Regions from separate parts of the Metabacillus sp. 22489 genome, predicted to be linked through region 4. Evidence: riboswitches for the same ligand, from Rfam matches in the RefSeq annotation. Region 4 holds a riboswitch; each other region holds the start of a gene.
The links. A riboswitch is a leader RNA that binds a small molecule or an ion and turns the genes downstream of it on or off. The one in region 4 is predicted to bind S-adenosylmethionine.

Region 1: another riboswitch for S-adenosylmethionine. It lies ahead of metK (methionine adenosyltransferase); the one in region 4 lies ahead of ACTJJ9_RS17435 (5-methyltetrahydropteroyltriglutamate--homocysteine S-methyltransferase).
Region 2: another riboswitch for S-adenosylmethionine. It lies ahead of ACTJJ9_RS04810 (methionine ABC transporter ATP-binding protein); the one in region 4 lies ahead of ACTJJ9_RS17435 (5-methyltetrahydropteroyltriglutamate--homocysteine S-methyltransferase).
Region 3: another riboswitch for S-adenosylmethionine. It lies ahead of ACTJJ9_RS02020 (aspartate kinase); the one in region 4 lies ahead of ACTJJ9_RS17435 (5-methyltetrahydropteroyltriglutamate--homocysteine S-methyltransferase).

Annotation. Positions count from the first base shown of each region.
Region 1 covers NZ_JBQENT010000063.1:10,375-12,579, reverse strand. Annotated here, with positions in the region: gene ACTJJ9_RS24045 (alpha/beta hydrolase family protein) at 1-293, shown strand, start outside; gene ACTJJ9_RS24040 (DUF2584 domain-containing protein) at 365-607, shown strand; SAM riboswitch class I at 866-1,051, shown strand; gene metK (methionine adenosyltransferase) at 1,300-2,205, shown strand, end outside.
Region 2 covers NZ_JBQENT010000005.1:133,780-135,984, reverse strand. Annotated here, with positions in the region: gene ACTJJ9_RS04815 (methionine ABC transporter permease) at 1-97, opposite strand, end outside; gene ACTJJ9_RS04810 (methionine ABC transporter ATP-binding protein) at 90-1,106, opposite strand; SAM riboswitch class I at 1,230-1,337, opposite strand; gene ACTJJ9_RS04805 (O-acetylhomoserine aminocarboxypropyltransferase/cysteine synthase family protein) at 1,513-2,205, opposite strand, start outside.
Region 3 covers NZ_JBQENT010000002.1:154,527-156,731, reverse strand. Annotated here, with positions in the region: gene ACTJJ9_RS02025 (MFS transporter) at 1-310, shown strand, start outside; SAM riboswitch class I at 407-516, shown strand; gene ACTJJ9_RS02020 (aspartate kinase) at 755-2,116, shown strand.
Region 4 covers NZ_JBQENT010000032.1:41,604-43,808, reverse strand. Annotated here, with positions in the region: gene ACTJJ9_RS17435 (5-methyltetrahydropteroyltriglutamate--homocysteine S-methyltransferase) at 1-872, opposite strand, end outside; SAM riboswitch class I at 981-1,082, opposite strand; gene ACTJJ9_RS17430 (2OG-Fe(II) oxygenase) at 1,496-2,113, shown strand.

The DNA of each region.
Region 1 (2,205 bases), on a different contig from region 4:
TACGCAGAATGATGAAAAGAGTAATCGGTGGCACACCTACAAAGTTTCCTAAACGATATAAATGGCGAACACCTCTATATGAATTGGAAAAAATGAATGCCCCTGTTTTAATTATTCATGGAGTAAAAGATAAAAATGTTTCTGTCGAGCATGCCTATAGGCTAGAAAAACGCTTGAAAGAATTAGATAAGAAGGTAGAAACTTGGTATTTTGATGAATTTACACACTATTTTCCCCCTTCAATTAATCGTGAAACACTTCATCGATTATGTTTATGGATGAAAAAGCAATAAGTTCTTTGTTCTATGTAGACAAGAATGCTATCATTTATTTATAGGTATGTAATTAAAAGGAGGTTTTCATTATGGGTATGCCCGTAGAATTTAACACGATGATCGTGACAAAAGGAAACGAAAAACGCTTGGAGGAAAATTTGTTTGTATTAACAAAAGACGGGTATCGTATTTATCCTATTGATATTCCTATTGAGGTCAGAAAAACAAAACATGGTGAAATATCAGGTGAAGCCATTGTTGAAAAATTAGAACTCCATAATAATCAGACAAATGTTACGTACCGTTTAGTAGCCTTAAATTCAACGAACTAAAATAAATACAGGGGATGATTTTTCATCCTTTTTTTGTCTTTCTAGTATAGATAAACTTTTCTTTCATGTTCAAAAGCTGATAAAAAGGCTCATAATTTCATGTATTGATGGGCATGATGAACATGTAGATAAAAGAATCTAAGCCATTAGGAATATGAATTTTATAATCATAGCAATTTCATGTTGAGATGTTCTTATTCTACTTTTATTCTTGACAGTTTGCGATCCAGTACGCTATGATATGACCTTGAACGGATTCTCTTATCCCGAGCTGGTGGAGGGACAGGCCCTATGAAACCCAGCAACCTGCTATCAATGAAAGTAGGACAGTGCAAGCTTAATCAAACTCATACAATTTTGAATGAGAAATTTGCACTTGTTACTGACACTTTCCGATGCAAAGGTGCTAACCTGAGCAAGGCGAAAGCCCTTGATCGATAAGAGCGAAAGGCGATGAACGATACAAAACCTTTCCTCACAGGGGAAAGGTTTTTTTGCTAACAGATTAATTTTACCTAAAGAACAATATGTGGTAAAGATACATAATATTTCTGTTCACAAAACATCCCAACGTGATTTCTTGTAAAAGTGTTTCATTTAAACATCCTTATCATAGGTGTTTAGGTTACTTTACTTAGGGAAGAGTTCCGGCTCAAATGATGATAACCGAATATATGAGGAGGAAGCATTAAATTATGACTAAAAAACGTCTTTTTACTTCTGAGTCAGTTACAGAAGGACACCCAGATAAGATTTGTGACCAAATTTCTGATTCAATCCTTGATGCAATTATTGAAAAGGACCCAAATGCACGTGTTGCTTGTGAAACATCAGTTACGACTGGATTAGTATTAGTTGCAGGTGAAATTACAACTAGTACTTATGTAGATATTCCTAAAATTGTTCGAGAAACGATTAAAGGAATTGGTTATACTCGTGCAAAATATGGCTTTGATGCTGAAACATGTGCTGTATTAACTTCTATTGATGAACAATCTGCAGATATTGCACTTGGGGTTGACAAAGCACTTGAGGCGCGTGAAGGTCAAATGTCAGATGAAGAAATCGAAGCTATTGGAGCTGGTGACCAAGGATTAATGTTTGGTTTTGCTTGTAATGAAACAAAGGAATTAATGCCACTACCTATTTCATTAGCTCACAAGCTTTCTCGTCGTTTAACTGAGGTTCGTAAAGAGGAGATTCTTCCATATTTACGTCCAGATGGAAAAACCCAAGTAACTGTAGAATATGATGAGAATGATAAGCCAGTTCGGATCGATACAATTGTTATATCAACACAGCATCATCCAGAAATTTCACTGGAACAAATTCAACGAAATGTTAAGGAATATGTTATCAATCCAGTAGTTCCTGCTGAATTAATTGATGAAAATACAAAGTATTTTATTAATCCAACCGGACGTTTTGTTATCGGTGGGCCACAAGGAGATGCTGGTTTAACAGGACGTAAAATCATCGTTGATACGTATGGTGGATATGCACGTCACGGTGGTGGTGCTTTCTCTGGTAAAGATGCAACAAAGGTTGACCGTTCAGCTGCTTATGCTGCTAGATATGTTGCGAAAAACATTGTCGCG
Region 2 (2,205 bases), on a different contig from region 4:
CAAACGTTATGAAAACAGAGATAACCGTCATGTAAAGTGTTTCGATCGTTGCAGCTAGTAAATCTTCCCACTTAAGTAATTCCAACCATTCATTCATTTTCAACCACCTCCACTCCTATTTTGTTTTCCTTAATGAAGGCTATTGCTTGATTGATAATCGCTTCTTCCCCTTGTAATTGAACGAATAATGTTCCATATGCGCCATTTTGTGTTTGTGAAATCTTCCCTTGTAAAATATTCACATTTATATCAAATTGACGGACAAGATTCGTAATAAGTGGCTGTTCTGTTGAATCCCCAATAAAAGATAGCTTAATCACTTTTCCATCTGGATAATGTTCTAATAATTGCTCAATAGTTTCCTCTGGTTCATTATCCTGGTTAAGGAACCTTTTTGTAATCGGCTGCTGCGGATTTTTAAATAGCTCGAGAACCTCTCCTTGCTCAACGATGCTACCAGCTTCAATGACAGCAACTCTATTACAAATCTTTCTTATAACATGCATTTCATGTGTAATTAAGACGATCGTCAGCCCAAGTCGTTTATTGATATCAACGAGTAAATCTAAAATAGAATCCGTTGTTTGTGGGTCTAATGCTGACGTAGCCTCATCACATAGTAATACCTTAGGATTGTTCGCTAGCGCTCTTGCAATCCCCACTCTTTGTTTTTGTCCACCACTTAGCTGAGATGGATAAGAGTCTTCACGACCTTCAAGACCAACAAGCTTAATTAATTCGTCAACACGTCTTTTTCTTTCTAGCTTTTTCACTCCAGCAATTTCTAAAGGAAATGAGATGTTTTCACGGACTGTTCTCGACCATAGTAAATTGAAGTGTTGAAAAATCATACTAATTTCTAAACGCGCTTTTCGAAGTTCTGCTCCACGGATTGAATCGATTCTCTTTCCAGCAACGGTTATATTTCCACTCGTTGGCTTCTCTAATCCATTCAATAATCGGATCAATGAACTTTTTCCAGCGCCACTATAACCGATGACACCAAAAATTTCGCCCTTTTCAATCTCTAAATTGACATTATTTACGGCCTTAACTTCACCAGATTTTGTATGATAAACCTTATTTACGTTTTCTAAAGTAATCAAGTTGTTCACCTTCTTCCAAACTTTTTCTTCCCCTGCAATATTTGATAAATCCTTATTATAGTATCCAAATAAAGCAAAAAGCCTTTCTGCATGGGAACAGAAAGGCACAGTAAATTGTCCTTTCTCCCATCTTTCAAAGCAAAAAGCTTTGCGTGAATTGGCACCATTTCAGTAAAAACTGACGGTTGCCGGGCTTCATAGGGCACTTCCCTCCACCTCTCTTGATAAGAGAACAAAATTATATTGTAAAAAATCAATTTTTCAATTACGAATAGTATGTTTGTGATTCTAACAATATTTTTTCTTTATGTCAATTGATTTTTTCTTTAACTTCAGCAAAAAAGAATGATTCAACACGTTGCCAATAATCAGCAATTTATTGTGAATCATCCTTTTATCATAAAGATTATTTACTTTTTAACCCTGTCGCTTGATAAATCGCTTGCTCCAGGTCATCGATAATATCTTCAATATGCTCTATTCCAACAGATAATCGAATTAAGTCCTCTGTCACACCAGAGCTTTTTAAATCTTCTGCACCTAATTGCTGATGAGTTGTACTCGCAGGATGGATGATTAAGCTTTTGGCATCTCCGACATTTGCAACATGTGACCATAGCTCTACATTATTAATCACCTTCGCCCCTGCCTCACGTCCACCTTTAATACCAAACACAATAACTGAGCCAGCTCCATTTGGTAAATATTTTTCTGCTAAAGCTTTTGCAGGGTGATCGTCTAATTCCGGATATAATACCCATTCAACCGCAGGGTGTTGCTGTAAATATTTCACCATTTTTCTAGTATTCGCAATATGCTCCTTCATTCGAACATGCAATGTTTCTAAACCTAGACTAAATTGAAATGAATTATAAGGACTGATTGCTGGACCTAAATCTCTTAGTAGTTGAACCCTTGCTTTAATAATAAATGCTTGTTCACCTAAAGCTTCAGCATATACTAAATCATGATAGCTTGGGTCTGGTGTTGTAAAACCAGGGAATTTAGGGCTATTCCAGTCAAATTTCCCTCCGTCAACAATAACTCCACCAAGTGTCGTCCCATTTCCTAACAACCACTTTGTTGCGGAATGAACAAC
Region 3 (2,205 bases), on a different contig from region 4:
TATATTATGGCTATCCATTGCTGCTCAATTCTTTTGTGGTCTCATGATGCCTGCGATTCAAATCAGTATTAATACGATGATTTTAACAAATGCAGAGGAAGCGTTTGTAGGTCGTGTAAATGGAATTATGACACCATTATTTATGGGAGCGATGGTCATTATGATGGGGCTAGCTGGTGTTTTAAAGCAACTATTCGGCTTAACGATATCCTATCAAATTTCCGCGATTTTTATGCTGCTAGGTGTACTGCTCGTCATGCCGCTAGTGCTCAATAAGCCAGCGAAAAAACAAGTAAAGGTAGATATTTAATATTGGGGACAGTCCCCAAGGTTCAATTGTTCTTGACATTCTCCATGTTCAAGATTAAAGTAAATTTATTCTTTCTTAAATGGATATTCTAAATATCTCTTATCAAGAGTGGCGGAGGGACTGGCCCGATGACGCCCAGCAACCGTTCTATACGTAGAATTGGTGCTAATTCCTGCAAAATCAATTTTGGTTTTGACAGATAAGAGAGGGACTCCTAATACATGTGGTGAAACCTCTCTATCTTAGAGAGGTTTTTTATATGATAGAAACAATCTTGATCATTGTCCTGTCATTTTGACATATACTATGAATGGAAAAGAAAAATGTCTACTATAAAAAGACAAATGTTCCTTATGGGAAGAAAACTCTTGATTATTCAATCAAAAAAAGAGATAATTAGAAACAAAATTTGACTGAAAATTAAAAATAGTAGGAGTTGTAGAAATGAAGGTTGTTAAATTTGGGGGTTCTTCATTAGCATCTGGAGAACAGCTAAAGAAAGTATTTCAAATCGTTGTCTCAGATCCTGAAAGAAAGGTAGTCGTTGTTTCAGCGCCAGGAAAACGTTTTTCAGACGATATTAAGGTAACGGATTTACTAATCGATTGTGCGGAAAAGGTATTAGCAGGAGAAGAGATAGAGAGTGAATTTGCAACGATTATTGAACGATATGCAAGCATTGCGAAGGAGCTGGAGATTTCCCTTGATATCATAGACACAATTTCCCGTGATTTAAAGGCATTATTAAATGGAAATAAAGAAAAGCCTGATCGCTTTTTAGATGCTATTAAAGCAAGCGGTGAGGATAATAATGCAAAGCTCATTGCTGCATACTTTCAACATCGCGGAGTATTAGCACAATACGTTAGTCCTAAAGAGGCGGGCTTAATCGTATCAGATGAACCTGGCAATGCTCAGGTTTTACCGGAGTCATATGATAATTTATATAAGCTTCGCGATCGTGAAGGAATTATCGTGTTTCCAGGCTTTTTTGGCCATAATAAAAACGGTGATGTATTAACATTCTCAAGAAGCGGATCTGATATTACTGGTTCGATACTTGCCAATGGTGTGAAGGCGGATTTATATGAAAACTTTACAGATGTTGATGCAGTTTATTCAGTAAATCCTACTATTGTTCAAAATCCAAAGGAAATAAGTGAGCTTACTTATCGTGAAATGAGAGAGCTATCTTATGCGGGATTTTCTGTTTTCCATGATGAAGCATTAATTCCTGCCTTTCGAGCAGGAATACCTGTCAATGTGAAAAATACGAACAACCCTACTGCCCCTGGGACAAGAATTGTCAACGAGCGGGCAAATACAAACGGACCGGTCATTGGAATCGCGAGTGATAAAGGCTTTTGCAGCATTTACATTAGCAAATATTTAATGAACCGGGAAATTGGCTTCGGCCGTAGACTGCTGCAAATTTTAGAGGATTTTGGTCTTACGTATGAGCATGTGCCTTCAGGAATTGATGATGTCACAGTTATCCTAAGACAAAATCAAATGGATAAAGAAATTGAAGCAGCAATTACGAAGCGAATTATCAATGAATTGCATGCGGATGAAGTGATTATTGAACATAATCTTGTCCTCATTATGGTTGTTGGAGAAGGCATGAGACATAATGTTGGGACAACAGCTCGTGCAGCAAAAGCGCTTGCGAATGCTGGAGTCAACATTGAAATGATTAACCAAGGCTCATCAGAGGTTAGCATGATGTTCGGAGTGAAGGAAGCTCAGGAAAAGCGTGCAGTTCAAGCATTGTATAATGAGTTTTTTGTTGCGGTACCTGTATAAAATAGATGGAAGACGCTGGTAAAATCTAACTGGCGTCTTCTTTTTTTATAATGGATCTTTTCAAAAAGGCTGATTTTGCTTAAAGGTTA
Region 4 (2,205 bases):
CCGTTTGGAATATGTTGCAATGGCTCGAAATCACCAGAGCGATCATCATCATATTCAAGGAAAAATCCAGTTACTTGCTCTTTAGCAAATAACGTTGGGGCGATTTTCGCATAGCTTCCTTCAAATGCCCATGTTGAACGGTAGTTCCCACGGCAAAGGTGAGTCGTTACTACTAAATCTTCAGGTTTATCCTCTAAAACGCCATTTACAACACGTAACGCTAAGTCGATTAATTCCTCACGAGAATATCCACTATCATTAAATGGAATTTCTGGTGCATTAAGACCAGCTATGTACACATCATCTAGCTGTAAGTAACGGCAGCCTGCATCATAAAATGCTTTGATCGCATCACGGTACGTTTGAATAATATCCTTTGTATATTCTTCAATATCTGGATAAATGTCTGGATTGCGGATACCAGCATTAAATAATTGGTTTGGACTAGGAATTGTTTGTTTTGCAACAGCACGGTCGCCAACGATTTCTTTAAATTCTATAAATTCCTTTACATGTGGATGGTCTTGGTTAAATGAAATTTTTCCAATAACACGAACATCATATCTTTCCGTTTCCTTCCCATTGAATTTAAATCCATGGCTTGGAACATACCCTTCAACTCCATTTAAATGCTCAAGGAAATCGGTATGCCAAAATCTACGGCGGAATTCTCCATCTGTCACTGCTTTTAAACCAACTTCGATTTGCTTAACAACAATTTTTTTAATTTCTTCTGTTTCAATTTCGTGTAGGGCTTGTGCAGTAATTACTCCTTCTTGAAAATCCTTTCTCGCCTGATGGATTCTTTCTGGTCGTAACAAACTTCCAACATGATCTGCTCTAAATGGTGCTTTTACTAATGTTTTTGTCATTAATATCCTCTCCTTAACGAATCTTTGTTTTTTGTTTTTCTATCCGATAAAATCAAAAACCCCTCTTTTAAAAATAAAAGAGGGGTAGATAGAAAGTTTCATCTTCTCCTCTTATCTTCTAGCAAATTGCTACTGGAATTGGCACAGTTCTATAAATAGTCCGCTGCCGAGGTGTCAAAGGGCCAGTCCCTCTACCTCTCTTGATAAGAAAAAATATCAATATATTAAGTTATGACATTCAGAATATACTTAAAAACACTAATTGTCAATATTGAAAAAATATTCTGTACAAATAATTTTTTAATTCTATTTTCTAAATTTATTAAATAATGCTTGCTAAATATTATTGTAGCAGGGGATGAAGGGCATGCAAAAAATGAGTACATGGAGGTGAAATTAGCAATTAAATTTTTTAGTTTTCCATCAAAAAATAGTAGTAAAACAAATGAGTAAATAGTAAAATCAATTCACAGGAATTAGATATTTTTCACTTCAACACACTTGATTTTAGGAGGGGAAGAAACAACAATAAAACATCATCTTGTGATTAAACGTTTACATGCTTTCGTTATAAGAAACATTTTTTGTGAAAAATTCATTATTGAAGGTCGAGGAAGATTACGATGGAAACGAAAGAATTAGCTTTGAAAGAACAAACGATTTTTAATCACTTTGGTAATAAAATCCATATTATTGCTAGATTTGATGAACCATTAATTGTTATCTTAGGCAATTTTTTAAGTGATGATGAATGTGATGTACTAATTCAATTATCAAAGGATAGGCTGCAGCGCTCAAGAATAGGCGATTCTCGCGAAGTACATGAACTGAGAACAAGCAGCAGTATGTTCATTGAAGACGGACAACACGAAGTAATTACAAAAATTGAAAAAAGAATTTCCCAAATCATGAATATCCCAGTTGAACATGGCGAAGGAATTCAAGTGCTAAATTATAAGGTAGGTCAGGAGTTTAAAGCACATCTAGATTATTTTTCAGCAGCGGAAAACCCAAGAATAAGCACACTTGTCATGTATTTAAGTGATGTAGAGCAGGGAGGAGAAACATACTTTCCTAAGCTAAACCTATCTGTAAGTCCGCAAAAAGGGATGGCTGTTTACTTCGAATATTTTTATAATAACCAAATGCTTAATGAATCAACATTCCACGGAGGAGCACCTGTTATTGTTGGTGACAAATGGGCTGCTACACAATGGATGAGAAGGAAAGCGGTTAAATAAGAAGTGCATGTGATAATGTTAAGCTTTTTAACTCGAAAGTGACCGTTTTATTAAGTTAATTGTAAAATAGTATATTTAATGTTTAATGAAAT